Regions from separate parts of the Variovorax sp. V116 genome, predicted to be linked through region 1. Evidence: predicted binding sites of a transcription regulator. Region 1 holds the regulator's gene; each other region holds the start of a gene.
What was found. Region 1 encodes sigma-54, which starts transcription at its own class of promoters, with help from an activator protein. Its sites were predicted from a motif close to TGGCANGNAANCTGCTTT; they were not measured.
Positions count from the first base shown of each region.

Region 1 (10,090 bases):
GCGCGCGCTCGACGTGGCGCTGTGCGACATCCGGCTGCCGGGCGCGCTCGACGGCATCGCGCTGGCGGAACGGCTGCAGCGGCAAAAGCCCTCGCTCGCCATCGCGCTGGTATCGGCCGACATCGGCGAAGCCACCCAGCGGCTGGCCGCGGAGCGCGGCTGGCATGCGCTGCGCAAGCCGGTGCAGCCGGCCGAGCTGCATGCGGTGCTGGTGCAGGCGCAGCAGGCGGCATCGGGGCGCTGAACGGGCGGGCGGTGCGTCTGGCACGGCTCGTGCACTGCCTTCACCGCTTCCGATATATGCTCCGCGCACAGGCCGCCGGTCCTGCCCCCGATGTCCATCGACACCCCCTCCCATCCCGCCGCCATGGCCGATGCGCCCGCCGATCCGCGCGGCCTGCGCGAACTGCGTTATGGCCCGGTCGCCATGGCGCTGCACTGGCTGCTCGCGGCCATGATCGTCGGCTCGCTCGGCGTCGGCCTCTACATGACCGGCCTGCCGCTCTCGCCGGCGCGCATCAAGCTCTACAACTGGCACAAATGGGCCGGCGTGACGATCCTGCTGCTGTCGGCCGTGCGCCTGCTGTGGCGGCTGCGCCATCCGCCGCCGCCGCTGCCGGCCGAAGCGGCGGCGGCCATGCCGCGCTGGCAGCGCAGCGGCTACCGCGCGAGCCACGCGCTGATGTACCTGCTGTTCCTGGCGGTCCCGCTGTTCGGCTGGGCCTACAGTTCGGCGCTGGGCTTTCCGGTCGTGTGGTTCGGCGTGCTGCCGCTGCCCGACTTTGTGCCGGTCGACAAGGAATGGGCCGAGGCCGTGCTCAAGCCGCTGCACAAGGGCAGCGCCTTCACGCTGGCCGCGGTGGCGCTGCTGCACGTGGCGGCGGTGCTCAAGCACCACTGGATCGACCGCGATGGCATCTTGAAACGCATGTGGCCCGCGCCACGCAAGGAATCCGCCGGATGAAGCGCACCTCCCGTCTCTGTCTTGCGGCCGCCCTGGCGTTCGCCCCTCTCGCGCCCGCGCTCGCCGAGCCCGCCACGGCCACCCGGCTGGTGGCGGACAAGAGCCAGATCGCCTTCGTGAGCAAGCAGATGGGCGTGCCGGTGGAGGGCACGTTCAAGAAGTTCGATGCGCAGGTGGCCTTCGACCCGCGCAAGCCCGAAGGCGGCACGGTCGCATTGCAGATCGACACGGGCAGCGCGTCGCTGGGCGTTCCGATGAGCGACGCCGAACTGCCCAAGCCGCCGTGGTTCGACACGGCGCATTTTCCGCAGGCCAGCTTCCAGTCGAGCGCGATCAAGGCGCTGGGCGACGGCCGCTTCGAGATCGCGGGCAAGCTCACCATCAAGAACATCTCGCGCCCGATCACGGTGCCGGTGAGCATTGCGCCGGCCAACGGCCACGCGGTGGCCAGCGGAAGCTTTACGATCCAGCGGCTCGACTACAAGGTGGGCGACGGCGAGTGGACCGACACCTCGGTGGTCGGCAACGAGGTGCTGGTTCGCTTCAAGTTCACGCTCGCGGGCTTCGGTCCGCTCTGAATTCCTTTATTTCGTTCTCACGCCACGCACGCCCATTGCCATGAAGAAGCTCCTCCTCGCTGCCGCGCTCTCAGCCGCGGCGGCCCTTGCCACCCCTGCCCTGGCACAGGAATACACCGCGCCGCCCGTCGCCGCCAAGCCCGCGGGCGGCCCGGTGAAGAACGCCAGCTACGTGATCGACCCCACCCACACCTTCGTGATGTACGAGATGGGGCACTACGGCACCACCACCAACCGCGGCCGCTTCAGCACCAAGGACGGCTCGGTGCAGATCGACGGCAGCGGCAGCAGCGGCAAGGTCGACATCACGATGGACATCAGCTCCATCAACACCGGCGTCGACCTGCTCAACCGCCACGTGCAAAGCAAGGACTTCTTCAACGTGGCCGAATTCCCGACCGGGCGCTTCGTGGCGGACCGCATCGAGTTCAACGGCGACAAGGTGGCCGACGTGCCGGGCACGCTCACGCTGATGGGGCAGACCAGGCCCGTCACGCTCAGGGCCGTGCGCTTCAACTGCTACCTGAACCCGCTCATCAACCGCCAGGTCTGCGGCGGCGACTTCGAGACGACGGTGCAGCGCAGCGACTGGGGCATCACCTGGGGCCTGAACTTCGGCTTCGAGAACAAGGTGAAGCTGCTGGTGCAGGTCGAAGCGGTCAACGTGCAGCAATAGAAGAAGAAGAAGGAGGCAACCATGAGCGGCATCACGGTTCCGTTGCTGGGCATCGCGGGCGCAATGATCGTCGGGGCCATGAGCCCCGGACCGAGCTTCGTCATGGTGGCGCGCACCGCCGTGTCGTCGTCGCGCCGCGACGGCCTGGCCGCGGCACTGGGCATGGGCGCGGGCGGCGTGGTGTTCGCGATTGCGGCGCTGGTCGGGCTGCAGGCGGCGTTCCTCGCGGTGCCGGCGCTCTACCTGGCGGTGAAGCTGCTCGGCGGCGCCTATCTTGTGTACCTGGGCATCCGCATCTGGCGCGGTGCGCGCGAGCCGCTGTCCGCCGCGCAGGACGAACGCGCGGCCGCAGGCACGGGCAGCAATGCGCGGCGCGCGTTTCTCCTCGGCATGGGCACGCAGGTCAGCAACCCGAAGACGGCGGTGGTCTACGCCAGCATCTTCGCGGCCTTCCTGCCGCGCGAGGTGCCGCTGGCGCTGGCGCTGGCGGTGCCGGCGGTGATCTTCTGCATCGAGACCAGCTGGTATGCGGTCGTCGCGCTGGCGCTGTCGTCGGCGGCGCCGCGCTCGGCCTATCTGCGCTACAAGGCCTGGATCGACCGCGCGGCCGGCGGCGTGATGGTGCTGCTGGGCCTCAAGCTGCTGTCGGGCGTGCGCAGCAGCAGCTGAGCCGCGCGGGCTACAGCAGGCTCTCGGGCGTCAGCGGCGCCAGCATCTCGAGCATGGTGCGGCCCCAGAAATCGGAGTCGGGCTCCTCGTTCAGCACGGTGGTCCGGCCGGCCTCCTCCTCGCTGATCCACTCGATGCGCGCATTGCCGCTGTCCTTCGCAAAGCGCAGCCGGTAGGCGCCCTGCTGCTTCAGCACCTCGATGAGCTTGAGCGTCTGCTGCGCCATCTCGGGGCTGCGGATGAACAGGCCGATCTCGGTGTTGTGCGTTTCGGAGCGCGGGTCGAAATTCATCGAGCCGACGAAAAGAACCTGCCGGTCGATCACCGCCGACTTGGCATGCAGCCGCCCCACCGAAGTGCCGAACAGGCCGAGGCGCACGCTGCGCCGCGTGCGCGTGGTGCTCAGTTCGTAGAGCTCGGCGCCGAGCTCGAGCATCTCGGGCCGGTAGCGGCGGTAGGCCGTGTGGACCAGCGGCTCGTCGGTGGCGGCGAAGGAATTGGTGACGATGCTGATCTTCACGTTGCGCCGGCGGATTTCGCGCATCACTTCGAGCCCCGCCTTGCCCGGAATCAGGTAGGGCGAGACGATGGTCACCTCGGAGCGCGCGCGGCGCATCTGCTCGACCACGTTGTAGCGCACGCTGTCGACGTCGAGCAGCGGCACGCCGCCGTACGAGGCGGTCTTGCCGATCACGCGCTCGGGCGAATCGGCATACGCCTCGGCCAGCGTCCAGATCAGGTCGAGCTTGCCGGCATCCAGGTCTTCGGCGATCGGGCTGTAGCCGAGCAGGTCGTTGGGCGCGGGCCGGGGCGGCGGCGGCGTGGTGTCCGGGCCGGTGGCGGTGTCGAAGCGCTTCTGCAGCTCGTCACGTGTCAGTGTGCTGGCCACCACCGACCGGACCGGCCGCACATAGACGCTGTTCCAGTACTGGTCGAACAGCGCGCCCAGGCGCGGAATCAGCGCGCCGGCGACGAAGGTGTCGAGATCGAGAAAATTCTCGCCCGCCGTGCGCCTGAAATACTGGTTGCCGATGTTGCGCCCGCCCGCCACCGCCATCGCGCCATCGGCGATGAAGAGCTTGTTGTGCATGCGCCGGTTGACGCGGCTGAAGTCGAACAGCGAGGCGGTGAAGCGCCTGAGCAGGCTGCCGCGCCCGGCCGGAAAGGGATTGAACAGGCGCAGCTCGACATTCGGCGTGGCGGCCAGGCCGAGCAGCAGCTCGTCCTCGCCCGAAGTGTAGAGATCGTCCATCAGGAGCCGCACGCGCACGCCGCGCCGGGCCGCGTCGCGCAGCGTGCGCAGCAGGTAGCGGCCGGTCTCGTCGTTCTCGATCTGGTAGTACTGCACGTCGAGCGTGCGCTGGGCGCGCCGCGCGAGCTGGATGCGGGTGTCGAAGGCAAAGTCGCCGCCCGGCATCAGGCGGAAGCCGCTCAGGTCGGGGTCGGGCTGCGAGGCCTGCGCGATCTTGCCGAGCGCGGTGTCGGCCGAGGCGGCCATGGCCCGGGTGGCCGGGCGCGGCGCCTCGTCGGGCAGGGTGGCGCAGCCGGCGAACAGCAGCACCGCCGCCATGGCGAAGACCCATTGCCCACAGCGCGACAGCAGGCGACGGGCCATCGGCGGCTTTCTACAGCGCCTTGCGGAGGTTGGCGGGCGCGATGCGCAGGGCCTCGCGGTACTTGGCCACGGTGCGGCGCGCGCACTCGATGCCCTGCTCCTTGAGCATCTCGGAGATCTGGCTGTCGGACAGCGGCTTCTTGATGCTCTCGGAGCTCACGAACTGCTTGATCAGCGCGCGCACCGCGGTGCTCGATGCATTGCCGCCGGTCTCGGTGCCGAGCGCCGAGCCGAAGAAGTACTTGAGCTCGACCGTGCCGAAAGGCGTGGACATGTACTTGGCCGTGGTCACGCGCGAGATGGTCGATTCGTGCAGGCCGAGTTCGTCGGCAATCTCGCGCAGCACCAGTGGTCGCATCGCGAGCTCGCCGTGCACGAAGAAGCTCTTCTGCCGCTCGACGATGGCGTTGCTCACGCGCAGGATGGTGTCGAAGCGCTGCTGGATGTTCTTGATGAACCAGCGTGCCTCCTGCAGCCGCTGCGACAGCGCCTGGCTGCCCTCGCCCTTGTGCGACTTGAGCGCGCCGGCATAGATGTCGTGCACGCGCAGCCGCGGCATCACCTCGGGGTTGAGCATGACGCGGAACTTGGCATTGGTGCCGCGGCCGATCTTGGTGACGATCACGTCGGGAATCACGATGTTGCGCTCGACATCGACAAAACGGCGGCCCGGCTTGGGCTCCAGGCGCGAGATGACCTGCAGCGCCGAGCGCACCAGCTCTTCGTTGGTGCGCGTGAGCGTGGCCAGGCGCTTGAAGTCGCGCCGCGCGAGCAGCTCCATCGGCTGCTTGCAGATCGCGATGGCGGTCTTGCGCACCAGCGCCTGTTCCTCGGTCTCGCTTTCGCTGGCGAGCGCGCGCAGCTGGATGCAAAGGCATTCGCCCAGGTCGCGCGCGCCGACGCCGGCCGGCTCCAGGCTCTGCAGCAGGCCGAGCGCCACCTGGAAGTGGTGCACCAGCTCGTCGAACTGGTCGTTGTCGTCGCCCGCGAGGCCCGAGGCCAGCGCCGGCAGCGAATCCTCCAGGTAGCCGTCGTCGTTGAGCGATTCGATCAGGAAGCGCAGCGCGGCGCTGTCGTTCTCGTTCAGCCGCAGGCTCAGCGCCTGCCGGTGCAGGAAGGACTGCAGCGACTCCTGGCTGCGCGCGAGCTCAGTGGCGTCGGCACGCTCGTCGTCGCCCAGGTTGTTCTGGCGCGCGGGGGCATCGCTGCCCCATTCGCTGTCGTCCGGCGCCATGTCGACGGTGCCGTCGCCTTCCCAGTCGGGCTCGCGCTCGGTGGCGTCGGCGGCAGGAACCTCGGACTCGGCCGTGGAGGCGGTTTCGCTCGAAGTGCTGGTCGTGCTGCTGGCCGGGGCCGAGCTGAATTCGCCCTCGGCGGCTTCACCGGCCTCGTCGCGCGGCACCGGCGTGTCGATGGCGTCGAGCCCGAATTCCTCGCGCGCGGCTTCTTCCGCGGTGCGTTCGAGGAACGGGTTCTCGTCCAGCATCTGCTCCACTTCCTGGCTCAGTTCGAGCGTGGACAGCTGCAGCAGCCGGATCGACTGCTGCAGCTGGGGCGTGAGCGCCAGGTGCTGCGAAACGCGAAGGGACAGCCCTTGCTTCATGGAGACCGACTCCTCCCTTACATCCGGAAGTGCTCGCCGAGGTACACCCTGCGTACTTCGGCGTTGTCGACGATCTCCGAGGGTGTGCCTTGTGCCAGCACATGCCCGTCGCTGATGATGAACGCGTGATCGCAGATGCCCAGCGTCTCACGCACGTTGTGGTCGGTGATGAGCACGCCGATGCCGCGCTCCTTCAGGAAGCTGATGATCCGCTGGATCTCGATCACCGCGATCGGGTCGATGCCGGCAAAGGGCTCGTCCAGCAGGATGAAGCGCGGCTGCGTGGCCAGCGCGCGGGCGATCTCGACCCGGCGCCGTTCGCCGCCCGAGAGCGCGAGCGCGGGCGAATCGCGAAGATGGTCCACCCGCAGGTCGGCCAGCAGGCCGGAGAGGCGCTCCTCGATGCGCTGCTTGGTCAGTGGCGCGGGCTTGCCGCTGGCGTCGGGCTCGCGCTGGAGCTCGAGCACGGCGCGCACGTTTTCCTCGACCGTGAGCTTGCGGAAGATGGAGGCTTCCTGCGGCAGGTAGCTCAGGCCCATGCGCGCGCGCCGGTGGATCGGCATGTGGGCGATGGGCTCGCCGTCGATGGTGATCTCGCCCGCATCGGCCCGCACCAGCCCCACGATCATGTAGAACGAAGTGGTCTTGCCGGCGCCGTTGGGGCCGAGCAGCCCGACGACTTCGCCCTTTTGCACGTCGAGCGAGACATCCCGCACGACCTTGCGGCTGCCGTAGCTCTTCTGCAGGCCGCGCACCACCAGGCGGCTGCCCGGCGTGCCGTCGGCGTTCTGGGTTCCAGCGGCTTCGATCACTTGCGCCTTTCCCCGTCGCCGCCCAGCGTGGTGCTCGAGCGCAGGCCGGCACCGGGTGCCGGCTGGGGCGCGGCCGCCGCCGGCGCGGCCCGTCCGCCGGCGGGCGCCGAGGCCCCGGGCGCCGGCGCGGTGGCGCTCTTGGGCGTGAGGATGGTCCGCACGCGTCCGCCTGGGGGTGCGTTCACGCCCGTGTTGGGCGGCACGGTGGAACCGTTGACCGTGTAGGTGTCGTTGCTCTGGTCGTAGACGATGAGCGCGCCGGTGCTCTCGTCGTTGGGCGTGGCGCCGATCAGCCGGCGCATGACGGCATTGCGGATGAACTTGACGTTGTCGGCGCGGCTGTCGTATTCGATGACCTCGGATTCGCCCTCGATCCACTCGTCGGGCGCATTGCGCTTCTGCTTGTAGTAGGCCCTTTTGCCGGGCGCCGCCGTGACCACGCCGTACTGGTAGCCCTCGGCGTCCTGGCGCACGTCGATGCGCGCGCCGCGGATGATGATCGTGCCCTTGGTGACCAGCACGTTGCCCGTGAACACGCTCGTCTGCTTGAGGTCGTCGTAGCGCATCGCATCGGATTCGATGTTCATCGGCTTGCTGCGGTCGGCGGTCTCGGCCAGCGCGCCCGAGGCCAGGCCGGCCAGCAGCAGCGCGCCGGCGGCCAGGCGGCGGATTCGGCGAACGAAGGGGGTGGTGTGGGGATAGGAGGGCAATGTCATAGAGGCACGAAACTTGCTCTGAACCATTGTATGCGGCGGATCAGCACCAGCCACCAACGCCGATGAAAAAGGCCCGCCGAAGCGGGCCGGTGTCCCCATCGGGAGACACCGCGGAACCGGCTTCGCCGGGCCGCAGGTGCCGCCCCTGCAAGGGGTGGGCGCAGCGGACACGAAGTGCCGCGCAGCCTGGGGGTTAGCCCTTTTTCGCTTCGCCGATCAGGTAGTTGGTGACCTGCAGCGCCTTGGTCATGTTGCCGGCCAGTTCGCCGTCCACGTACCAGCGCCCGTTCACGGCCAGCGCCGGCACGCCGGCCACCTTGTAGGCGTCGGTCAGCTGCGCGGCGCGCTTGGCCTTGCTGGCCACGCCGAAGGAGGTGAAGACTTCCTTGAACTTGGCGCCGTCCAGGCCGTTGGCCCCGGCCCAGGCAATGATGTTGGCGTCGCCGTTCACGTTCTGGCGCTGCTTGTGGATGGCGTCGAAGACCTTGGGCTGGAATTCGTCGACCTTGCCCATGGCTTCGAGCGCGTAGTACAGGCGCTGCTTGGCCTCGACGTCGTTGCCCACGAAGGGCACGGGCACGCGGCGGAACGCCACTTCCTTGGGCACCGTCTTGAGCCAGGCTTCCAGCTGCGGCTCGAAGTCGTTGCAGTGCGGGCAGTTGTACGAGAAGAACTCGATCACCTCGACCTTGCCCGCCGGCGCGTCGACCGGCACGCGCTTGTCGAGCACCAGGTACTCGGTGCCGGCCTTGGGCGCGCGCGCCTGGGCGTGCGCGGTGTTGCCAGCCAGCGAAAGCAGGCCCAGCGAGGTGGCGGCCAGCGAAAAGTCACGACGTTTCATTGAAAGAGTTCTCCTGTTGGGTACGGCAGTACTGAGCCGGCGCGCCGCGCGGAGTTCCCGCGTGCGGCATGCCCAGGACGATCCTGGCGGCGGCCCATGCCGCGCGGCGAAGCTTAAAGAATATCCGCGGCGCCTGCCGGCAGGCTCAGCGCTGCACGCGCACGAGCGCCGATTCGAGGCCGCCGCTGTCGAGCCGCTCCTTCAGGCGATCGGCCTCGTCCTTCTTGTTGAACGGGCCCGCGCGCACCCGGTAGACCGTGCGGCCGGCCTGCTCGCGCTCGGTGACCCGGGCCTCGACACCCATCAGCGACAGCTTGGCGCGCTGGGCCTCGGCATCGTCGGTGGTGCGGAAGGCGCCCGCCTGCACGAAGTACATGAACGGATCGGCACCCGCCGCCGCGCTGTTGTTGCTGGGCGCAGCGGAAGCCGTGGTGGTGCTGCCGCTGCTGCCGCCGCCGGCGCGCGCGCGGGCCAGGTCGCCGAGCGGATCGTTCGACGGCGGCAGGGAATTGGCCTCGGCCGGCACCGGGGCCGGGCGCGCGGGTTTCGGAGCCACCACCACCGGCACCGGCGGCGCGGGCGGCGGGGCCGTGCCAGGCGCCACGGCCGCGGTGTCGCCGCCGGCCGGTGGCGCCACGGGGCCGGCCGCGGCCGGCGGCTTGGGCGCGCCGGCCTTGCCTGCCAGCGGCGCGTTGGGGTCCCAGTCGCGGTTCTTGCGGGCTTCGGCTTCGTCCTGCTCGGCACCGCCGCGCTGGGTCTTGGTCACGAACGGGATCGGCACCTTGGTCACGTAGACCGCGATGCCCAGCGCGACACCCAACCCCAGCACCAGGCCGACGATGAGCCCGATGACGATGTTGCCGCGTTGTCTGGTTGTCTTCTTCATAGTCAGTTCACATCTTGCTCGGCGCACTGACGCCGAGAATCGCGAGGCCATTGTGCAGCACCTGTGCGGTGGCCGCGACGAGCGCGAGCCGCGCCAGCTTGACCGGCTCGTCGTCGACCAGGATGCGCTCGGCGTCGTAGTAGCTGTGGTAGCTGGCCGCCAGTTCGCGCAGGTAGAAAGTGACGTCGTGCGGCGCGAAATCCTTGGCGGCGGCCGTGAGCATGGCCGGGTACTTGGCCAGGAGCAGCATGAGCGCCTGCGCGGCCGGGCTTTCGAGCGGCGACAGGTCCACGTCCTTGAGCGAGGTGGCGTCGCCGCCCCAGCCCGCCAGCACCGAGCAGATGCGCGCATGGGCGTACTGCACGTAGTAGACCGGGTTGTCGTTGTTCTTGGCCACGGCGAGGTCGACGTCGAAGGTGTATTCGGTGTCGGGCTTGCGGCTCAGGAGGAAGAAGCGCACGGCGTCGGTGCTGGTCCACTCGATCAGGTCGCGCAAGGTGACGTAGCTGCCGGCGCGCTTGCTGATCTTGACCTCTTCGCCGCCCTTCATCACGCGCACCATGGTGTGCAGCACGTAGTCGGGATAGCCCTCGGGAATGCCCACGCCCGCCGCCTGCAGGCCGGCGCGCACGCGCGCGATGGTGCCGTGGTGGTCGGTGCCCTGGATGTTGACCACCTTGTGGAAGCCGCGCTCCCACTTGGCGATGTGGTAGGCGACGTCGGGCACGAA
Region 1 is NZ_AP028661.1:634,369-644,458, reverse strand. Features, by position in the region: gene ACAM58_RS02995 (hybrid sensor histidine kinase/response regulator) at 1-244, shown strand, start outside; gene ACAM58_RS02990 (cytochrome b) at 335-964, shown strand; gene ACAM58_RS02985 (YceI family protein) at 961-1,542, shown strand; gene ACAM58_RS02980 (YceI family protein) at 1,583-2,218, shown strand; gene ACAM58_RS02975 (LysE family translocator) at 2,240-2,887, shown strand; gene ACAM58_RS02970 (phospholipase D family protein) at 2,898-4,502, opposite strand; gene ACAM58_RS02965 (RNA polymerase factor sigma-54) at 4,513-6,105, opposite strand; gene lptB (LPS export ABC transporter ATP-binding protein) at 6,123-6,917, opposite strand; gene lptA (lipopolysaccharide transport periplasmic protein LptA) at 6,914-7,633, opposite strand; gene ACAM58_RS02950 (thiol:disulfide interchange protein DsbA/DsbL) at 7,827-8,474, opposite strand; gene ACAM58_RS02945 (SPOR domain-containing protein) at 8,620-9,360, opposite strand; gene argS (arginine--tRNA ligase) at 9,368-10,090, opposite strand, start outside.

Region 2 (10,090 bases), 1.2 Mb from region 1:
GCTCGCGCTCGCCGCCTGTTCCGCATTCAAGCCCGCGGACAAGGCCGGCGACGGCAAGTCGCCCGCTACCGCCACCGACGAGGTGCCCGGCACAAGGGGCGACGTGCCGACCGTGCGGCTGATCACCGCGCAGACGCCCGCCGTGCGGGCCTACCGCAAGACCGGCGCGCGCCAGATCTACAAGGCCTATCCGCAGCGCATCTACAAGGGAAAGATCCCACCGCTCGTCTATGCGGTGGTGGTGGTCGAGACCGACATCGATGCCGAAGGCAACGTCAAGAACGTCACCTTCAGCCGCGTGCCGAGCCATGCGCCCGAGGTGCCGGGCAAGATTGCAGAACTCATCAAGGCGGCGTCCCCGCTGCCCAGCCCGGGGCGCCTGGGCGGCCACACCTACGTGGACACCTGGCTCTGGGACAAGAGCGGCAACTTCCAGCTCGACTCGCTGACGCTGGGCCAGCGCAGCCGGTAAATAGGCTCGCCCCCAGTCTTCGCGCACTTCGTGTCGCTACCGCCAACCCCCTACCGGGGGCAACACCAGCGGCCCGGCAAAGCCGGTTCCGCGGTGTTCCTGGAAGGGGCCCAGCCACCCTCTTCCTTCTCTGTCCGAGGCAGCCTACTCGATCCCGAGTTCCTGGATCTTGCGGGTGATGGTGTTGCGGCCGATGCCCAGCTTCTGAGCGGCTTCGATCCGGCGGCCGCGGGTGTTGGCCAGCGCCGTGAGGATCAGCCGCGACTCGAAACGGCGCGACAGCACATCCCAGACGTCGGTGCGCCCGGCCGCGAGCAGCGCCTGGGCTTCGATCTCCAGGCCGCTCTCCCAGCTGCTTGCGCCCACCAAACCTTCAGTGGCTTCGGGTGCAGCGCCGCCCGCCGCCGGTGCCGCTTCGCGCTCGAGCCCGGGCGACGGCAGCGGTGCGGCTTGCGCGGGCACCGCGGTGGCGGCCGTGCCTTCCGCGGCTTGCACCGGCGCACCGGCCGCCGCGGCCATGACTTCGGGCGGCAGGTCCTTGGCCTCGATCAGCTGGGCCGGTGCCATCACGGTCAGCCAGTGGCAGATGTTCTCGAGCTGGCGCACGTTGCCCGGAAAGCTGAACGACGCCAGCTTGGCCAGCGCCGCATCGGAAATGCGCTTGGGCTCGACGCCGAGCTGGCGCGCGCTCACCTGCAGGAAGTGGCGCGTGAGCGCCGGCACGTCTTCGCCGCGCTCGCGCAGCGCCGGCAGGCGCAGGCGGATCACGTTGAGGCGGTGGAACAGGTCTTCGCGGAAGCCGCCGAGCTTCACGCGCTGCTCGAGGTCCTGGTGCGTGGCCGCGATCACGCGCACGTTGGCCTTGACCGAGTTGTGGCCGCCCACGCGGTAGAAGTGCCCGTCGCTCAGCACGCGCAACAGGCGCGTCTGCAGGTCGAAGGGCATGTCGCCGATCTCGTCGAGAAAGAGCGTGCCGCCCTCGGCCTGCTCGAAGCGGCCGCGCCGCATGGTCTGCGCGCCGGTGAAGGCACCGCGCTCGTGGCCGAAGAGCTCGCTCTCGAGCAGGTCCTTGGGGATGGCCGCGGTGTTGATGGCCACGAAGGGGCCGTTGGCACGCGGCGAATGCTTGTGCAGCGCGCGCGCCACCAGTTCCTTGCCCGAGCCCGATTCGCCCGTGATGAGCACCGTGACGTTGCTCTGCGAGAGCCGGCCGATGGCGCGGAACACGTCCTGCATGGCGGGCGCCTGGCCCAGCATTTCGGGCGCGGCAACCATGCGCTCTTCGGCCACTTCCTCGCGCTGGCTTTCGTCGACGGCGCGGCGGATCAGCTCGACGGCGCGCGGCAGGTCGAAGGGCTTGGGCAGGTATTCGAAGGCACCGCCCTGGAACGCCGAAACGGCGCTGTCGAGGTCGGAAAACGCCGTCATGATGATGACGGGCAGGCCCGGGTGCTTGGCCTTGATCTTGTCGAGCAGGTCGAGCCCGGAACCGCCGGGCATGCGGATGTCGCTCACCAGGACCTGGGGGCCCTGCTGTTCATCGTCGTCGGCGAGTTCGAGGGCGGCCAGCACCTCGCGCGCGTTGGTGAAGCTGCGCGTGGGCAGGTCTTCGCGCAAAAGGGCCTTCTCCAGCACGAAGCGGATCGATTGGTCGTCATCAACTATCCAGATCGGCTTCATGCATCTCCTTGTTGCCGTGGCTGCTAGGGCAGCGGAATCAATATCTTGAAATCGGTTCGGCCCGGGACGCTGTCGCACTCGATCACGCCGTGATGCTGTTGCACGAAAGTTTGTGCAAGCGTCAATCCAAGCCCGGTCCCGCCTTCCCTGCCCGAGACGAGCGGATAGAAGATGCGGTCCTTGATCGTGTCCGGCACACCCGGTCCATTGTCGATGACATGCAATTCCAGTGCCAATCGATACCACTGCTTGTTGAATATCACCTGCCGGGCGATGCGGGTCTTGAAAGTGATCTGCGCATCGCCCGCGGCGCGGCGCTCGGCCAGGGCCTGCGCCGCGTTGTGCACGATGTTGAGCGTGGCCTGGATGAGCTGCTCGCGGTCGCCGCGGAATTCGGGAATCGACACGTCGAAGTCGCGCTCGATGTGCAGGTCGCGCGGAAACTCCGCAAGAATGACCGAGCGCACGCGCTCGCAGACTTCGTGGATGTTCACGTCGCCCACCACGTGCGGGCGCCGGTGCGGTGCCAGCAGCCGGTCGACCAGCGTCTGCAACCGGTCGGCCTCGTGGATGATGACCTGCGTGTATTCGATGAGGTCGCGCGATTCGACCTCCATCTGCAGCAATTGCGCCGCGCCGCGGATGCCGCCGAGCGGGTTCTTGATCTCGTGCGCAAGGTTGCGGATGAGCTCCTTGTTGGCCTGCGCCTGGTCGAGCAGGCGCTCCTCGCGGTCCTGGCGCACCTGCTGCTCGAGCGGCGACATCTCGATGATGAGCTCGCCCGTCTTGTCGCCCTGCGCCAGCGTGACCTGCACCGGCATCAGCTCATGATTGACGCGGCGCAGGAAGGCCTCGTAGCGCAGCGTGGCGAAGTCGTTGCTGCGCGCACCGTCGATGGCGGTGCGAAGCACGTGCGGCTCGTGAAAGCAGGCACCGAACTGAGAGCCTTCGAGCGTGCGGCGCGAGGTGCCCAGCGCGTCTTCGAGGGCCGCATTGGCAAACAGCACCGAACCGTTGGTGCTGACCACCGCGATCAGCGTGGACAGCAGGTCGAAGGACTGAAAGCGCGGAGTGGCGCCGGCCGCCTTCTTCCCGAACGCCATGGCCCTACTGCTTGGCCGGCAGGCGGCCGAGTTCGCGGCGGATGCCCGCGATGTCGCTCTCGTTGCGGGCCAGCTCTGCCTTCATTTCAGCCACGCGATCGAGGTACTTCTGGTAGTTGCGGCCTTCGCTGCCCTGCTTCTCGGGCTCGCCGTTGTTGTATTCCTTCTGCAGCTCCGCCTGGCGGGCCTCGGCCTTCTTGAGCTCGGCTTCGAGCACCGAGCGGGCTTCGCCATCGCGTGCGCGCTGGTCGACGCCTTCGACGCGCGGACTGCCCGCGGGCGCACGAGAGGCTGCGGGCGCCGAGTTGCCGCCAGCCGAACCGCCGCCCGACGGCTTGGTGCCCTGCACGACGGTGACGTTGCCGCCTTCCATGACCTTGCAGCCCTTTTGCTGGGCGATGGTCGAATTGTTGGTGTATTCATTGCCGCAGCGCCACACGCGCTCCTGGGCGAGCGCAGGCAAGGCGACCAACAATGAACCGGCCAGGAAAATGAGGGAAGCAGTCTTCATGTGAATCGGTGATGGCGCAACAAAGGTGCATTTTCCTGCAATTCGACGCCACTGGTGACAAGATGTTCCGCGCCAGTAAAAAAGGACGGCCAAGCCGTCCTTTTCGATTCCCTTCCAGCAACACCGCGGAACCGGCTCAGCCGGGCCGCCGGTGTTGCCCCCTAGAGGGGGAGGCGGCTACACGAAGTGAGCCGCTTCGGGGGTGGGCCAATTACAGCGAGTAGTACATGTCGAACTCGACCGGATGGGTCGCCATGCGGAAGCGCGTGACTTCCTGCATCTTCAGTTCGATGTACGCATCGATGTAGGCATCGGTGAACACGCCGCCCTTGGTCAGGAACGCACGGTCCTTGTCGAGGTATTCCAGCGCCTGGTCGAGGCTATGGCACACGGTCGGGATCAGCGCGTCTTCTTCCGGCGGCAGGTGGTACAGGTCCTTGCTGGCGGCTTCGCCCGGATGGATCTTGTTTTCCACGCCGTCGAGGCCGGCCATCAGGAGCGCAGCGAAACCGAGGTACGGATTCATCAGCGGATCGGGGAAGCGCGCTTCGACGCGGCGGCCCTTCGGGTTGGCCACGAACGGAATACGGATCGAGGCCGAGCGGTTCTTGGCCGAGTAGGCCAGCTTCACCGGGGCTTCGAAGCCGGGCACCAGGCGCTTGTAGCTGTTGGTGCCGGGGTTCGTGATGGCGTTCAGGGCACGGGCGTGCTTGATGATGCCGCCGATGTAGTGCAGCGCGAAGTCCGACAGGCCCGCATAGCCGTCGCCGGCGAACAGGTTCTTGCCGTCCTTCCAGACCGACTGGTGCACGTGCATGCCCGAGCCGTTGTCGCCGACGATGGGCTTGGGCATGAAGGTGGCGGTCTTGCCGTAGGCGTGGGCCACGTTGTGGATCACATACTTCTGCAGCTGGACCCAGTCGGCGCGCTGGACCAGCGTGCTGAACTTGGTGCCCAGTTCCATCTGGCCGGCGTTGGCCACTTCATGGTGATGCACTTCGACCGGGATGCCGAGCGATTCGAGCACCAGGCACATTTCCGAGCGCATGTCCTGGAAGCTGTCGACCGGGGGAACCGGGAAATAGCCGCCCTTGACTGCGGGACGGTGGCCGGTGTTGCCGTGCTCGTATTCCTTGTCGGTGTTCCACGAGGCTTCTTCGGAGTCGATCTTCACGAAGCAGCCCGACATGTCGTTCTTCCAGCGCACGCCGTCGAACACGAAGAATTCGGGTTCCGGACCGAAGTAGGCGGTGTCGCCCAGGCCCGAAGCCTTCATGTACGCCTCGGCGCGCTTGGCGAGCGAACGCGGGTCGCGCTCGTAGGCCTTGCCGTCGGCGGGGTCGATCACGTCGCAGGTCAGGATCAGCGTCGTTTCTTCGAAGAAGGGATCGATGTTGGCGGTGTTCGGGTCGGGCATGAGCTGCATGTCCGAAGCCTCGATTCCCTTCCAGCCAGCGATGGACGAGCCGTCGAAAGCATGGCCCGAAGTGAATTTGTCTTCATCGAAAGCCGAGACGGGCACGGTCACGTGCTGCTCTTTGCCGCGGGTGTCGGTGAAGCGGAAGTCGATGAACTTGACCTCGTTTTCCTTGACGAGCTTGAGTACATCGGCGACGGTCTTTGCCATCAGTTTCTCCTGAGTTGGATGGTGGTTAGGAATACAGGGACGGAGGATGCAGTTTCTATGCCATTGTCGCCGCTCGGGAACAGGCTTTGACGGCAGGCGCAAACCCCAAAAAAAGGCGAATAATCACCAAATTGGTGCAATAAAAACTACCGCACCAATTCCGGGCCAAGCTTCGCATCATAGGCGTGCAGGCCCTCGATCAGCTGCGCGTAGGCGGCGTCCAGGCGGGCGGGGTCGCCTTTCACGCCAAGTTCGATGTGGCGGCCGTACTGCGGATGGTCGACGCTCGGCAGGCTGAACACCTTGATGCCGGCGTGCGCCGTCTCGATCGAGAGCATCAGCGGCGTGAGCGTTGCCTCCATCGCGCCGAACACGATGACCGACTTCTCGGCCGACTGGCCGCTGGTGAACAGGTGCGCATAGCGGCTGTCGAGCACCGATTCGATCATCGGCCAGGCCATGACCGGAAAGCCCGGCACGAAGTGGACGTGCTCGACGCTGAAGCCCGGGATCTTGTTGTAGGGGTTGCGGATGATCTCGGCGCCCTTCGGGAACACGCCCATGTTGAGGCGGTGGATGTTGTCGGGGCGGTCGGGTTCGTAGGCAATGCCCTGCTCGCGCGCGGTGTCCTGCATGCGCTCGCGGATCAGCAGTTCGGCCTCGGGATGCAGTTCCAGCGGCACCCGCAGGGCTTGCGCGGCGCACTGGCGCGTGTGGTCGTCCGGCGTGGCGCCGATGCCGCCGGTCGAGAAGACGATGTCGCCCGAAGCGAAGGCCCGGCCGAGCGCGGCGGTGATGCGCGTGGGCACGTCGCCGACGTATTCGGCCCAGCCGAGCTGCAGGCCGCGCGCGGCGAGCAGTTCAATGACCTTGGGCATGTGCTTGTCGGCGCGCTTGCCGGAAAGGATTTCGTCGCCGACGACGATCAGGCCGAATGCACGGGTCATGGGGATTTCCATTGGGAGAGAAGGGCCTGGTCGGTCTCGGCCGCGGGTGCGCCGCCGGGCGGACCGGAAGAAGCTGCGGCGGCCCCGCGTTGGGCGCGAAGCTGCGCCAGCGCGTCGAGGCAGTAGTGGCCGAACCAGAGCGCCGAAAACGCAAACACCAGCGTGTAGATCCAGATCGCGAGCGGCACCAGCACGAAGAAGGCGGCGGCAAACAGCAGGCCGGAGGCCCAGACGATGCTGGGCGCCGCGCCCAGGTAGCCGCACAGCACGCCGATGCACAGCAGCGGCAGCCGGTGCGCGCGCAGCAGTGCGGCGCGCTCCTCGGGGCTCGCGTGCTCGGCCAGCGCGTCGAAGCTCATCACGCGGTAGGTGAGCCAGCCCCAGATCAGCGGCGGCAAGATGAGCACCAGCGGCGGAATGAGCCAGAGCGGCATCGACACCACGAGCGCGAGCAGCGCCAGCAGCGTGAGGCCGAGCGAGCGCGCCACGCTGCCGAAGAAGGACGCGCCCTTCTTGCGTTCGAGCGCGGGAAAGCGGCGGTGCGCGACCAGCGCGGTGAGGGGGCCTGCCATGAGGCCGGCCACGATCAGCAGCGAAACCACCACGATCACCGGCGTGGCGGCAAACACCACCACCAGCGGCGCCAGCACGGCCGTGACGTCGCCCGAGAAGAGCCGTCCGATCCAGCCCCAGAAGCTCGACAGCAGCGGCCAGGCGTCGAGCGCGTCGCGGGTCCAGGCGACGGTCGCGTCCCAGTAGAAATAGCCGAAGCCTGCGGCCAGCAGCACCATCAGGCCCAGCGGCAGCAGCGACAGCACGATCACGCGCGGCAGCATGCAGTAGGCGACCGCGCGCCAGAAGGAATCGAGGAGCAGGCGCATTGGGTGCGAGGATAACCGGCCCGGTTCGGGCCCGGTGCTCAGCCGCGGCCGGCCATCCGCTTGAGCCCGAGCCATTGCTGGGCCCAGAAGCCGCGCCCGTAGTCGCGCACGCGGCCGTCCGCACCGGGCTCCACCTGGTCGCGAATGCCCGTGGGGTCGTAGCGCTCCTCGAAGTTCGCGGTGCGAAAGAGCATGTCCCACCACGGCAGCAGGACGCCGAAGTTGCACCCGCCCAGCGTGTGGGCGCCGCGCGATTCGTGGCCCAGCCCGATGCTGTGGTGCAGCCGGTGGAAGCGCGGACTGATCCACAGCCGCTCGCCGATGGCGCCGAAAGCCAGCTTCAGGTTGGCGTGCTGCAGGCTTTCGCTGAGCTGCGTGAATGCCACGAACGCAATGAACTGCCCCGGCGCCACGCCAATGAGCTGCGCGACGATGACGATGAGCGTGTCGTGGATGATGTCGTCGAGCAGGTGGTTGCGGTCGTCGCTCCACATCGTCATCTGGCGCTGCGAATGGTGCAGCGAATGCAGGCCCCACCACCACCGGAACTGGTGCTGGCCCCGGTGGATCCAGTAGCCCACGAAGTCGAGCACCACGAGATAGATCGCAAAGGCCACCCACGGCACATCGGTCACGCCGGGCCAGGCCTCGTCGAGGTGGAAGGTGCCCCAGCCCGCAGTGCGCAAGAAGCCGATGCCCTCGTCGAAGAACGGCTCGAGCGTGAAGAACATCGCGAGCCGGAACAGGCCCAGGCGATGGATCAGCGTGTAGAGCACGTCGATGCGGATCGCGCGGCGGTCGGTGACCGGCTCGACGGCGCGCCAGCGCTGCAGCGGCCCGATGACCGCGAGCAGCACCACGACCTGGATCAGCCCGACCAGCAGCCAGCCGGTGGCGTCGAAGGCGTCCTCGGTCCAGCCGCCCAGGCCCACGGCAAACACCAGCGGCTGGACCAGTGTCTCGAAGAACCAGCCCTGCAGCGCGGAAAAAGCGTCCGTCAACCGATCGATCACGGCAGCAGCCTCAGGGGTGGGACGCGATCCATGCGCGGTACTGCGGATGCTGGCGCAGCGTCTCGAAGCAGAAGCCCTTGGCCTTGAGGCCGGCGATCAGCGGTTCGAGGTTGGCCGGCGCCCACGGATCCTTGCGCGACCAGATGCCCAGGTGCGCGAGCAGGATGTCGCCGGGGCGGATGCTCTCCAGCGCCTGCGAAAGAAGCTTTTCGTTGCTGAACTTCTCGCTCGGCAGCTCGTCCCCGAGGAAGCCGGCCGGCGACCAGCCCACGTGCTCGAAGCCGCAGGCCTTGGCCGCCGCCAGCAGCCGGGGCGAGGTCTTGCCGCCCGGTGCGCGGAACAGCGGCAGCGGCTTCTTGCCGGTGATGAGGGCCAGCCGCTCGGAGGCCTTGCTGACGTTGGCGCAGTATTCGGCCGCGCTCCAGGTGAACTCGCGCCCCGCCAATGCGCCCGCCGAAGGCTTGATGCGGAAGCTCGGCGCCACGCCCTTGAGGTCGCCGCGCCAGTACGCGTGGTCGTAGGTGTGGGAGGCGAATTCGTTGCCTTCGGCCGCCCTCGCCTTCCACCACGGCGCCCACTGGCTGTCGAGGCTGTCGCCGCCGGTCAGCGTGGGCTCGGCGGCAGCAAAGAAGGTGACGCGGACGTTCTGCCGCTTGAGCACATCGGCCACCAGCGGGGCCACGCCCATGTGGCCGGTGTCCAGGGTCAGGTAGACCGGCTTCTCGCAGGGCGCGCCCTGCTGGGCCCAGGCAACCGGCACCGCCGCCAGGGCGATTGCCAGCAGGGCTGCGGCCCGGCTGCTGCGGCTAGATGCGCTTGCCATGGTCCAGCGTCCAGACGCCGTGCGGCGAACGGCCGACGTTCACCTGGCGCACGAGCTTGTTGTTCACCAGGTCCACCACGCTGAGCTTCTTGGCCCAGCGCGAGGTGACATACAGCGTCTTGCCGTCGGCTGACACGTCCATGCAGTCGGGCCCGCCCGGCACCGGGTAGACGGCGCCGACCTTCAGCGTCGCCAGGTCGATCCGGCTGATGGTGTTGGCCACCCGGTTGCTCACGAACACGCTCTTGCCGTCGCCAGCCGAGCGGAAGGCATGGGCGCCCTTGCCGGTCGGGATCTTGCCGACCAGCTTGGGCTCGGCACCGGCCACGTCGAACACCTGCACGCCGTCGCTGCCGGTCAGGCCCACGAGCAGGGTCTTGTCGTTGTGGACGCCGAAGATGTCGGCCGGCATGGCGCCGGTGGCCACGCGCCAGCGGATGGTCTGCGTGGGCAGGTCGATGGCGATCAGCTCGTCGCTGTCCTGCATGGTCACGTAGGCGATGGTGCTGGTGTTGTCGATCCAGATGTGGCTGGGCGTCTTGCCCGACGCGATGCGCTTGGCCAGCTTCAGGTCCTTGCCGTCCCAGCGGTAGATGTCGACGTGGTTCAGGCGGTTGCCCGCGGTGACGAACCACTTCATGTCGCGCGAGAACTGCAGCTGGTAGGGATCGATGATGCCGTAGACCACGCGCTGCACTTCGGCCGTCCTGGGGTTCAGGAAAGTGAGCGAATCGCCCGCCGAATTGGCCACGATGACCGACTTTTCGTCGGGCGTCATGTAGAGGTGGTGCGGCTCCTTGCCGGTGGCGATGCGCTGCTTTTCGGTCCAGTCGACTGGACTGATCACGCTGACGCTGGCGTCCAGCGAATTGAGCACGAAGATCGGCGGGGCTTCGGGCGGTGCGGCGGCGGCGGCTTGCGCCAGCCAGACCGCGAGGCATGAGAACAGGAAGGCCGAAAAGCGGCCATTCGGTCGGGCAGGAAATCGCAAGGGAAAGGTTCCGAGAGAGAGCTGGGAATCTTAACGGCCGCG
Region 2 is NZ_AP028661.1:1,784,617-1,794,706, reverse strand. Features, by position in the region: gene ACAM58_RS08385 (hypothetical protein) at 1-472, shown strand, start outside; gene ntrC (nitrogen regulation protein NR(I)) at 617-2,152, opposite strand; gene glnL (nitrogen regulation protein NR(II)) at 2,176-3,255, opposite strand; gene ACAM58_RS08370 (hypothetical protein) at 3,260-3,766, opposite strand; gene glnA (type I glutamate--ammonia ligase) at 3,978-5,393, opposite strand; gene ACAM58_RS08360 (competence/damage-inducible protein A) at 5,540-6,340, opposite strand; gene ACAM58_RS08355 (EI24 domain-containing protein) at 6,337-7,221, opposite strand; gene ACAM58_RS08350 (sterol desaturase family protein) at 7,260-8,234, opposite strand; gene ACAM58_RS08345 (polysaccharide deacetylase family protein) at 8,245-9,057, opposite strand; gene ACAM58_RS08340 (YncE family protein) at 9,041-10,048, opposite strand.
Region 2: glnA (type I glutamate--ammonia ligase) is a predicted target of sigma-54. The motif match lies at 5,439-5,456, and genes of this name have one in related genera.

Region 3 (10,090 bases), on a different replicon from region 1:
CACCAGCAACGAAGATGAGTTCCTTGGCGCCTGGCGCGAGACCTTCCCGCGCAAACCCGCACTCGCGGTGACGGGGATCGGCTCACTGCTTGTGACAGGGACGATCATTGAGATCGACCTCACCGCGTACACCGGCGATGCACTGCGACTGCCCACGGAAACTGGCTCGCGAGGCCCCGAAGCCATCGGCTGCGGCGAGTTGGTATTTTCCGCCGGCATCTTCCCGGGTTTCGACACCGGTGAGATGCCACCGGAGTGTGTGGTGCATGCCGCATATCCGCACTATGCATCGTCCATCCAGCTGCAGACCGAATGGGTGTTGGCCCGTCTGGACGCAGCGCTGCGCAAGGTCGGCAGTGACCTCGCACACGTTGCGAAGGCGCAAGTCTTCCTGACGGACCTTAGCGACTTTGCCATCTTCGATGACGTGTGGCGCGCGCACTTTCAATCGGCGCCGGCGCGCTCGGTCGTCAAGGCTTCACCACTGCCCGTGCAGGGCGCAAAAATCGCAATCGAGGTAATTGCCTTGACGGCATAAGAGACAAGACCTCCGGCCCAAGTTGCGCCGGAGGTCTTGTCTCAGAAGGACGGTGGAAACACCGTCTTGTGCTTGCTTCAGCGGGGTAGTCCGGGATCGAGGATGTATATCCGGCGTTCGCCATCGTGTATCGAGTCGATGCACACCTGACGGCCGTCACGGCTCCAGCGCGGATGCAGGTCGCAGCGATTCTCCTTGCTCAGATCCGGGCTGGTGTAGAAATGCCCGATATCGATCCGCTGGCCGGTCTGCATATCGTAGATAAACAAGGCGCGCTGGTGGGTGCGGGCGTCCGGGTAAGTGTCGCTCAGCAGCCATCGCGTGCTCACCGGCGAAAAGCTCATGTGACCGTTCTCGGTCAGCACATCCTTGCCGATCACCTGCACGTCGCCGCCGGGCGCGTCGGTGTACAGGTGATAGTGAATTTCGCCCAGGTGCGGCCCCCATACGACGATGTGCGTGTTGTCTTGCCAAAGCGGATGCGAGATCTGGTACTCCGATTTTTCGTAGTCGAAGGTGCCGACGGCGCTCGGATCGAAATCATCTGCCAGTTGGGGCAGCGGATGGTCGGAGCACTCGAGCAGCCGCATGTCGGAGCCGTCCGGATTCATGGTGATGAGCCGGTGCAGGAAGCAGGTTTCATCGGCCACGCGTTCAGTCCAGCGATGCAAGAACAGGATGCGGCTCGACGCCGGATTGATCTCGATATGGCTTACCCAATGCAGTGCTTTCTCCATTGACTGGCGCAACTGAAAGTCACGAAGTGCCTGATAGCTCACGACGAGCTCGGCGGCACCGGTGGCCAAATCCATGCGGTAGATGCCGTCATCAGCCGGATGCTTCGCCAGGTCGTCCCCTGTAGGGGTGTCATGCGCCGCGCTATAGCCGATGGTCTGGTGCGTGACCCAAAGGCGCCGGTAGTTGATGCACAGGGCCCACTTGCTGTTGGGTGCGGTGACATACACAGGCATGGGTAGGCTGCGTTTTTCACCGGTCTCGATGTCGCAGATTTCGCTGCCAAAACCGGGGTAGCGCAATCCCGTTGCGGCGGTGCGCACGTTGTAGATGATTCTCTGCCCCGGAGCGTTGTCGAGCCACTGGAGTTGCGCGCCCATCTGCCAGTTCCAAGCGCCTGTTTCGGCGACGCGCACGAAACGATCCCCGTCTTGCGTGTCGAAATAACCAACACCGGCCACCAGGTCGGGCGTGAGTTCGCGGTCGGCCCACGGCACTTGAAGCGCGAGCACCAGCCGGTTGGTGTGGTCCCAGTTGGACTTGTTGTAGTACCCGAAGAAGTAATGCCGATCATCGCGCCCGACACGTCTGCAGGAAGGCGGATTGAAGATGGTGGTCATGTGCGAAGGGAAATGGGAGTGTCTGTCCTAGTGAGTCTAGAAGCCGACTTCCGAGAGCGCCAATGGCGATTTCTGGCAGAGCTATACAGCGGTGGTATAGGTCAACGCGCAGTCGGGCTGGGTAATCATCCAAGCTCGACCGGCGATAGCTCTCTCTCGCGTCGCTGCGGGACGCGATGTGGCATTAGCCAGGGGAGTGCATAACAATCTCGCCAGGTTCTTGCGGTTGAAGTCGCGGGTGCGCAGCACCAGCTGACGCGACTAGTCCCCAGCGCCGTTGAGGAGCCGCGAACCCTGCGAACGGGAGCACGGCTGACCTCGTAGTTGCGCGGCCGACGTGATGCCGCGGCGCCAGCAGTTCTCGGTGTCGTGCATGACCCAGTGTTCTTCGTGCAAGGGACACTTCGGCAAGGCGCTAGCCCTGGCTTCCAACAACGTGGCACATTGACTATCTCCAGTGATTGTTTGGACCAAGCGATGCATTTGAGACATGCACAATTCAGCTATGCCAAACATCACAAACATCCTCAAAGCTGAAATCTCGCGCGTCGCCCGAAAAGAAGTCCGCGCAGAAATTGAAACGCTCAAGAAGGCAACTACTGGCACTGAAAGGATTTCGCGCAACTCCAACACGCCTGGATCACCGAACGCAGCGACCACTACAGCATCGTGATTGGCCCCGTCTTGCGCAGCAATCTCCGCCACGGCATAGGCACCCAGCATAGCTTCGAAGCGGGTTTCGATGTAGGCAACGCCGCTATGGGCGGTCCGCATAGTGAGCTGTGTGTCAGCGCGGCAGCATCGACGGGCTTCGGCCTCGATAAGGTCGGTGACGCTCGTTGAGATATTTGGATTTATGACAAGAAGACGAGGCGGCATTATTTGCACCTCCGAGGCAGCAGGGTCGGCAAGCCGCGTTTAAGAAACTGACCCGCACCTGGCTTGCCGGTGAAAGTCATTCCATCCCAGACCACTTCTCCCCGGGACAGTGTGAGACCAGGCCAGGCACTTAGGCGCATCCCCTCGTAGGGGGTGTAGTCGACGTTGTGATGCAGCATTGAATTGGTCAGTACAAACTCGCGTTCGTCCCAGATGACAAGGTCGGCGTCCGCGCCAATCGACAAGCTGCCCTTCCGAGGGTGCAGCCCGTAGGTCTTGGCTGGATTGGTCGCTGTCAGTTCGACGAACTTCTGCGGTGTGATCAGTCCGGCCATTACGCCTTCCGACCAGAGCAGCGCCATCCGGGTTTCAAGGCCGGGGATGCCATTGGGGATATGGCGGAACGGCTGCTCCTTATTGCCAGGTTTCTTGCCATCTTCGCCCTCAAAGCGAAAAGGAGCGTGGTCGGAGGAAAACACCGTGAAAAGCCCGTCGGCTAATCCTTGCCAGATCACCTGCTGGTTAGCCTTGCTCCGGGGTGGCGGACTGCATACGCAACGTGCGCCGCCATAGCTGTCGTCCAAGCCGAGATCCTCGGCGCTGAGAAACAGATACTGAGGGCAGGTTTCCGCGAATACGTTAAGGCCGTGAGCTCGCGCCCATCGGATCTGTTCCACCGCATCGCTGCCGGACACATGGACGATGAGGATCGGTACATCCACGAGTTCGCCGAGAGCGATGGCGCGGTGCGTCGCTTCGCGCTCCACCAGCATAGGGCGGGCATGTGCGTGGTACCGCGGGGCGGTCTTGCCGGAGGCTTCTAGGCGCTGAGTCAGCCACTCAATGCAATCTGCGTTTTCGGCGTGAATCATTACCATGGCGCCGTGCTCCCGAGCCACAGAAAGCACATCCAAGATCTGTCCGTCATTCAGCTTAAGGCTGTCATAGGTCATGTATATCTTGAAGGAGGTGTAGCCCTCGCGTATCAGCGCTGGCAGTTCTTCGCCTAGCACCGTCGGTGTCGGGTCGCTGACGATCAGGTGAAATGCGTAGTCGATATGGGCCTGGTTGCCAGCACGGCGGTGATAGTCCTCAACAGCGGCCCGCAAGGATTGACCCTTCTGTTGTGCGGCGAAAGGAATCACGGTGGTGCTGCCGCCACAAGCTGCCGACAGTGTGCCGGTGAAGAAGTCATCGGCCATCTTGATTGGCGGCGCTTCCGGTTGATCGAGGTGACAGTGCGCATCGACACCACCAGGAGTGACGTATCGCCCCGCCGCATCGATTTCCATTGCGGCGGATGGCAAGTCGCGCCCCAATTGCACGATCTGCCCATCCTTGACGGCGATGTCGCAATAAAAAATGTCACTTGCGGTGACGGCACGGGCGTTCCGGATCAAAAGGTCGAAGGCGGGCATGTTTTTGCAGGGAGGACGTCAGCGAGTAGCAATGGGGGAAGCTCAAAAGTAAGTGGCTGGCACCACAAAACTGTAAGCAATATGCATGCCGCGTTGTATCCAAAGTGAAGTCCTGTTTGCTTTTTTGGAACGCGAACTCATCGTTCGTCTGATCTGCGAGACCACTGGGATAACAAGAGGCTGCGAGGGACACGCGGTGCAGATGCCCGAGCGTGAGCTCGCGGGCGGGCGTAGGTGCGCCAACCCTTCGGTCCAGGCGAACAGCGCTAGAGAACAGTGGGACCGGGTTTAGCCCAACAGAACTTCGGCAAGATCGACCTGCTGCTCCTCTTCCTCGCGAAGATTGAGGGAGCGCTCTATGTGGTGTAAGTGTTCGACCGCCAGCGCAACAGCAGCAGCATCGTCGCCGCTTTCGATGGCATCGAGGAGAAGTACATGCTCATGGTCGAGGCAGGCGGCACCTGTCGGTACCTCGTAGGTGAGGATCGCGAGACAGGTGAGTGGGGTCAGCTCGCGCATCATGCGAGTAAGGATGCTGCTGCCTGAAAGCTGAGCGAGCATGACGTGAAATTCCCCGGACAAGCGCACGGCTGCACGTCGGTCGCCGGAAACGTGTGCTTGTTTCTCCCGCTTGACTATGCTGCGCAGTTCCTTCAGCGCTCCGGCCGCTTTGCCATCGCGGATTTTTTGGATCAGCCGGGTAACGATGGCCGGTTCGAGGGTTCGCCGGACTGCAAGCACGTCGCGCGCCTCCTCCACGGTCGGCCGAGTGACGAACGCTCCGCGATTGGGAACCAGGGTCACGAGCTGTTCTACCGCTAGGCGCTGCAGGACACCCCGTACCTGGGTGCGGCTCACGGAGAATAGTTCGGCAACGCGCTCTTCGGCAAGCTTGGTGCCGGGAGCCAGTCGATGTTCGACGATTGCGTCGTAGATGCGTTCGTAGATGTCCGCTTTCGATGCGCTTTGCTTGGTGACGGACTCAGTAAGGGTGCTGGAGGATGTTGTCGCCATGACGCTGGGTTGGAATTCGGGCACTAATATAAGCAAACTGCCTGCCCGACAATTGTTAGAGCTTGAAGAGGCTACCCCAGCCCTTGACACGGCGGGTATCCACGCCGGCGATACGTAGCGATTTCCAGACGGCGGTCGCCACAGTGTCGTAGACCGGCAGGCCGAGCGATTCCTCCAATGCCGGCACCAGAGCCGCGGCTCGCAGGTTGGTACAGAAGGTGGTGAGACATTCGGGCTCGCCCGAGGCGGCTGCTTGGCGGGCCATGCTTTCGATCTGATCCGCCGTGACCTCAGAGAACTCAAAGTTGACGCTGAGCCCGAGATGCCGTTCAGTAGTGCATGCGAACGCTGACCTCCGATAATTTTCCACGATGAACTGCTGCACTTCCGACGAGTAGGGTGAAAGCAGACCGAAGCGCGTGTGGCCCGCCAACCGCATGGCTTCGTTAAGCGCCAGCACGGAGGTGCAGGCCGGAATTCCGGTTTCGTGCGTGATGCGTACGCACAGGGCCTCGTCCCGTTCGAAGCCGAGCCACCCCGACGAGGTGCCGTTCCACGCAATCACGTCCACACGGGCATCCGCCAGCAGGCGGGCGGCCTCCAAAATAGGCGTCTCGTCAAACTGGTCCAGGGCCTGGTCGCGCAGCGAAATTTCCGTCACTCGGAACCGCGCGAAATGCGCCGACACCTCCGGCAGGCCTGCCAGCATGGTCGAAGTGATGGGCTCGAGTGCCGTGTTAGATGACGGCGTCAGCATTCCAAGTAGCACGCGCTTGGGTTCTGCCTGAATGCTCACACTTTCACCTCGCGGTTGAATCGCTCGATGTACTCGCCACGGCGTGGATTGAGCTTGGCCCAATCGACACGGCTCATCTTCTCGATTTCCTCTACGGTCTTAGCGTATGCCTGAAGGCCAGGGCTGAGTACGGCCTTCTTACTGACTGGAACGACGAAATACGGCTCTGCCGCCATCTTGGTCTGTACTTCCGGGCTGAGCGCGGCGTTGATATAAGCGGCGGCCAAGTCCGGGTTGCGGCTGTTCTTTACGATATGCATCGAGCTCTTGATGTGGATCCATCCCGTGTCGGGACGAGTCAGGGCAATCGGTACACCCTTGGCTTGCAGATCGCCGACGTTGTTGTTGTAGTGGACGGCGATGTCGATTTGCCCCTGCTGGAAAAGCGTCGCGAGCGCACCGGGGCTACTGGCGATGGCCCCTACGTTGGGCAGCAGCTTTTTCACAAATTGGAAAGCCGGCTCCATGTTCTCTTCGCTACCGCCGTTGAGTCGGGCGATCTCGACCATCCAGGCCGACACTAGGGTCGAGCCCATGCTGGCGAGGCCGACACGGCCTTTGAATTCCGGTTTCAACAGGTCACTCCAGGACTTGGGCGGTGTCTTGATCTTGTCCGTGTTATAGGCAATTCCGATAATTTGACCTGAGACGAACACGCCAAGGCCGCGCGGGTCGACAAGCCGTGAAGGCACTTCCGCCAGGTTCGGCACCTTGTCGACAGGTATCTTCTCGAAGATGTCCTGCGACAACGCGGCGAGGTAGGGGCCCTCGTCCAACATGATCACGTCAAAGGGAGGGTTCGCTTTGGAAGCAATTACCTTTGAAAGCGTATCAAGGGGCTGTGAGGCGACAAGGCTTACCGACCCGCCCGTCGCGCGCGAAAAAGCTGGCAGAAGGATGCTGCGATGGGCTGCCTCCCACGCTCCCGGGGGGGTGGTCGATGCAATGTTTTTGCCCTGGACCTGCGCAATGCACAACGGTGATGCGAGGTAGGCCGCACCGAGGCCCGCACTTCTCAGGAGGCTGCGGCGGGAGAGAAAAGAGGCATGCATTGAGAATCCTTTTTAACTAGAGTAGATCGGCATCGTGGGCCAAAGGCGCAAAGTTTGTGCCAGGCTCGTATCCAATCAATCTCGGGTCGTGCACCACCTCATCCGCCCTATTTTGGTACATCAATCCCCATTTGTGTGCGCACAATTCCATTGTGGTGTATCCAATTTGATTAAAAATTGTGTTCGATAACGAGAAAGCTTGTATTTTCTGGCATGAATCTTGAGTCACTACTTGACTGCCGCGACTCTGTGCGGTGTCTGGAGTTCTCTGCATGCTTTTCTCAACCGGTGGATCCGGCGTCTCGATCGAGCTCGACCACATACATCATCAGTACGGCGGCGCGGTCGCCGTTGAGTCGGTTTCCCTCGATATACAAGCCGGGGAACTGGTAGCACTGCTGGGGCCCAGCGGCTGCGGCAAAACAACTTTGCTGCGGGTTGTGGCGGGGCTGACGCGCCAAACAGGCGGATCCGTCTTGATTGGCGGTGAAAAGGTCGATGGTCTGCCGACCAATGAACGCGGCGCCGGCATCGTGTTCCAGAACTACGCCTTATTCCCGCACATGACTGTGGCGGCCAATGTCGCCTATGGACTGCGCGCCCGGCGCATCAACGCCGGAGCGGCACGCGAGACGGCCGCGCAGATGTTGGATCTCGTGCAAATGGCTCGCTACGCCAGTCGCTTCCCGCGCGAATTGTCCGGCGGACAGCAGCAGCGCGTTGCGCTTGCGCGAACGCTGGCGGTGAAGCCCAAGGTCTTGCTATTGGACGAGCCCTTCGCTGCACTCGACAAAAATCTCCGATTGGACATGCAGATCGAGATCAAGCGCATTCAGCGCGAGCTCGGCATCACAACTGTTCTGGTCACTCACGATCAGGAGGAAGCCATGTCAATGGCCGACCGTATTGCGGTGATGAATGCCGGACGGGTCGAACAGTTCGATACGCCGGAGGCGATCTACGATCGTCCTTCCTCCCTGTTCGTCGCTAATTTCGTTGGCACGGCGAACTTGGTGGCCGGCCAGCTGTTGCGGGACGGCTCCGGATACGCGGTCGATTCGCGGGACGGGGGGCGACTGTCGATTGGCTCAGCTGCACCGTGCTCTCGTGTAGGGGCAGTAATGCTGGCGACACGACCTGAACACCTGGCCATGGGCACACCGGGCGACGATGCGCTGTCGGCAAAAGTGGAAATGGTGCTTCCTCTTGGACCGTCGCTGGTCTACGAGCTGCGCCTAGCGTCCGGTGACGCGGTGAAGGTGACGCAACCCCGAACAGTGGGATCGACCCGCTATGTCGCAGGCGAGGTGGTCGGACTGCGCCTGCGTCCCGGCTCGCCGACCAGCGTCTTTGCCGCCTGAGCCCGTCATGAGTGCTGCATCCAATTCCCGTCTTGCTGCGCCTTTGGCGCTCGGCGCGCCACTGGCCCTATTTTTCGTGGCATTCGTCCTCGCGCCGCTCCTCCTGCTGGCGTTCGTCAGCTTCCACAACGATACCGATCTGCGAGATGCCGGTGTCGGCCAATACCTGAAGTTCCTCAGCGACGGCTTCAACCTGGCGGTGCTGGGCAACACCATGTGGCTGGGCTTGCGAGCCACGCTTCTGGCGCTGGTGCTGGGCTTTCCGCTGGCCCTGCTGTACAGCCAAACGCCGCGGCGCTGGCAGGGCGCGCTGCTGTTGGTGGTATTGCTGCCGCTGCTCACCAGCTCTGTTGTGCGTACCTTCGCTTGGGTGGTGATCCTCGGTCGCCAGGGGATCGTCAACAGTGCGCTCTTGGAGTTGGGCTGGATCGCCGAGCCACTGAAGCTGCTTTATACGCCGAGCGCCGTCGTCGTCGCCCTGGCCCAGATCGAGCTGCCGCTGATGGTGCTGCCGCTCGTCACCACGCTCGCCAACCTGGATGGGAACCTGACCCAGGCCTCCCGTGCGCTGGGTGCCGGCTACTGGCGCACCTTCTGGCAGATCACCTTGCCGCTTTCTGTGCCAGGGCTGCTTGCAGGTGGGCTGTTGGTCTTCGCCGCGAGCGTAAGCGCCTTCGTGACGCAGGCGCTGGTAGGCGGCGGCCAGCAGGTCTACATGCCCTCGTTCATGTATCAGCAGGCGATCGAGGCCGGCAACTACCCCTTCGCCGCGGCCATCGCGATGCTCCTGCTGGTCAGTGTGATGACGGTGGTTTGCCTCGTGAATACGTTTGGCCGCCGAAGCAAAGGATTCGTCCATGTCTGACCCCGCAAAGCTGAAATCCGCCGGCTCCGCGCCGGCCACCTCCGTGGCTCGGGCTAATCGGGGTCGCGCGCTGGAACGCCTGTCCTTCCAGACGCTGATCGGACTTCTCGGCGCTATCGCCGCGATCCTGTTGGTGGCACCGACGGCGATCGTCGTCGTGACCTCGTTCACCAGTGGTTATTCGCTCAAGTTCCCGCCGCCTGGCTATTCCTCGCGCTGGTACGAAGCGCTGTGGAATGACTCTCCCGAGCTGATAGAGGCCTTCCTGCTGTCTCTCAAGCTCGCCGGTACAGCCACCGTGCTTTCGATTGTGCTGGCGGTCGCGGCGGCGCTTGCACTGGCACGCCGTCGCGAGGCGTGGGCGCGCACGGTGGAGGCAGTGTTCCTGTCGCCGCTCATGCTGCCCACGCTGGCGATAGGGCTGTCCTTGCTGATGCTGTTCAACTTGGCGGGCAGCGGTCTGTCCTTCGGAACTCTAGTGATCGGCCATATGGCTATCACCGCGCCTTACATCCTGCGTACCACGTCGGCTAGCCTGAGTCAGCTCGATGCCGCCCTGCTCGAATGCGCCAGCGCGCTCGGGGCTTCACCGTTGCACGCCTTCCGTACCGTTACCCTGCCCCTAATCGCGCCGGGCATTGCAGCGGGGGCCTTCATCGGCTTCATGTATTCGTTCGATAACGTGACCGTGTCGCTCTTTCTCTCGGACGCCCGCAGCGAGGTGTTGCCCCTCCGTATGTGGCACATCATCGAAGGCAGCCTCGATGTGCGCGCTGCGGCCGTGTCGGGCGTGCTGGTGGCCGCCACGGTAG
Region 3 is NZ_AP028662.1:668,000-678,089, forward strand. Features, by position in the region: gene ACAM58_RS29120 (RidA family protein) at 1-538, shown strand, start outside; gene ACAM58_RS29125 (hypothetical protein) at 616-1,893, opposite strand; gene ACAM58_RS29130 (hypothetical protein) at 2,399-2,566, shown strand; partial or broken gene ACAM58_RS29135 (aspartate/glutamate racemase family protein) at 2,488-2,772, opposite strand; gene hydA (dihydropyrimidinase) at 2,772-4,190, opposite strand; gene ACAM58_RS29145 (GntR family transcriptional regulator) at 4,479-5,204, opposite strand; gene ACAM58_RS29150 (aspartate/glutamate racemase family protein) at 5,260-5,961, opposite strand; gene ACAM58_RS29155 (ABC transporter substrate-binding protein) at 5,997-7,052, opposite strand; gene ACAM58_RS29160 (ABC transporter ATP-binding protein) at 7,325-8,413, shown strand; gene ACAM58_RS29165 (ABC transporter permease) at 8,421-9,278, shown strand; gene ACAM58_RS29170 (ABC transporter permease) at 9,271-10,090, shown strand, end outside.
Region 3: hydA (dihydropyrimidinase) is a predicted target of sigma-54. The motif match lies at 4,264-4,281, and genes of this name have one in related genera.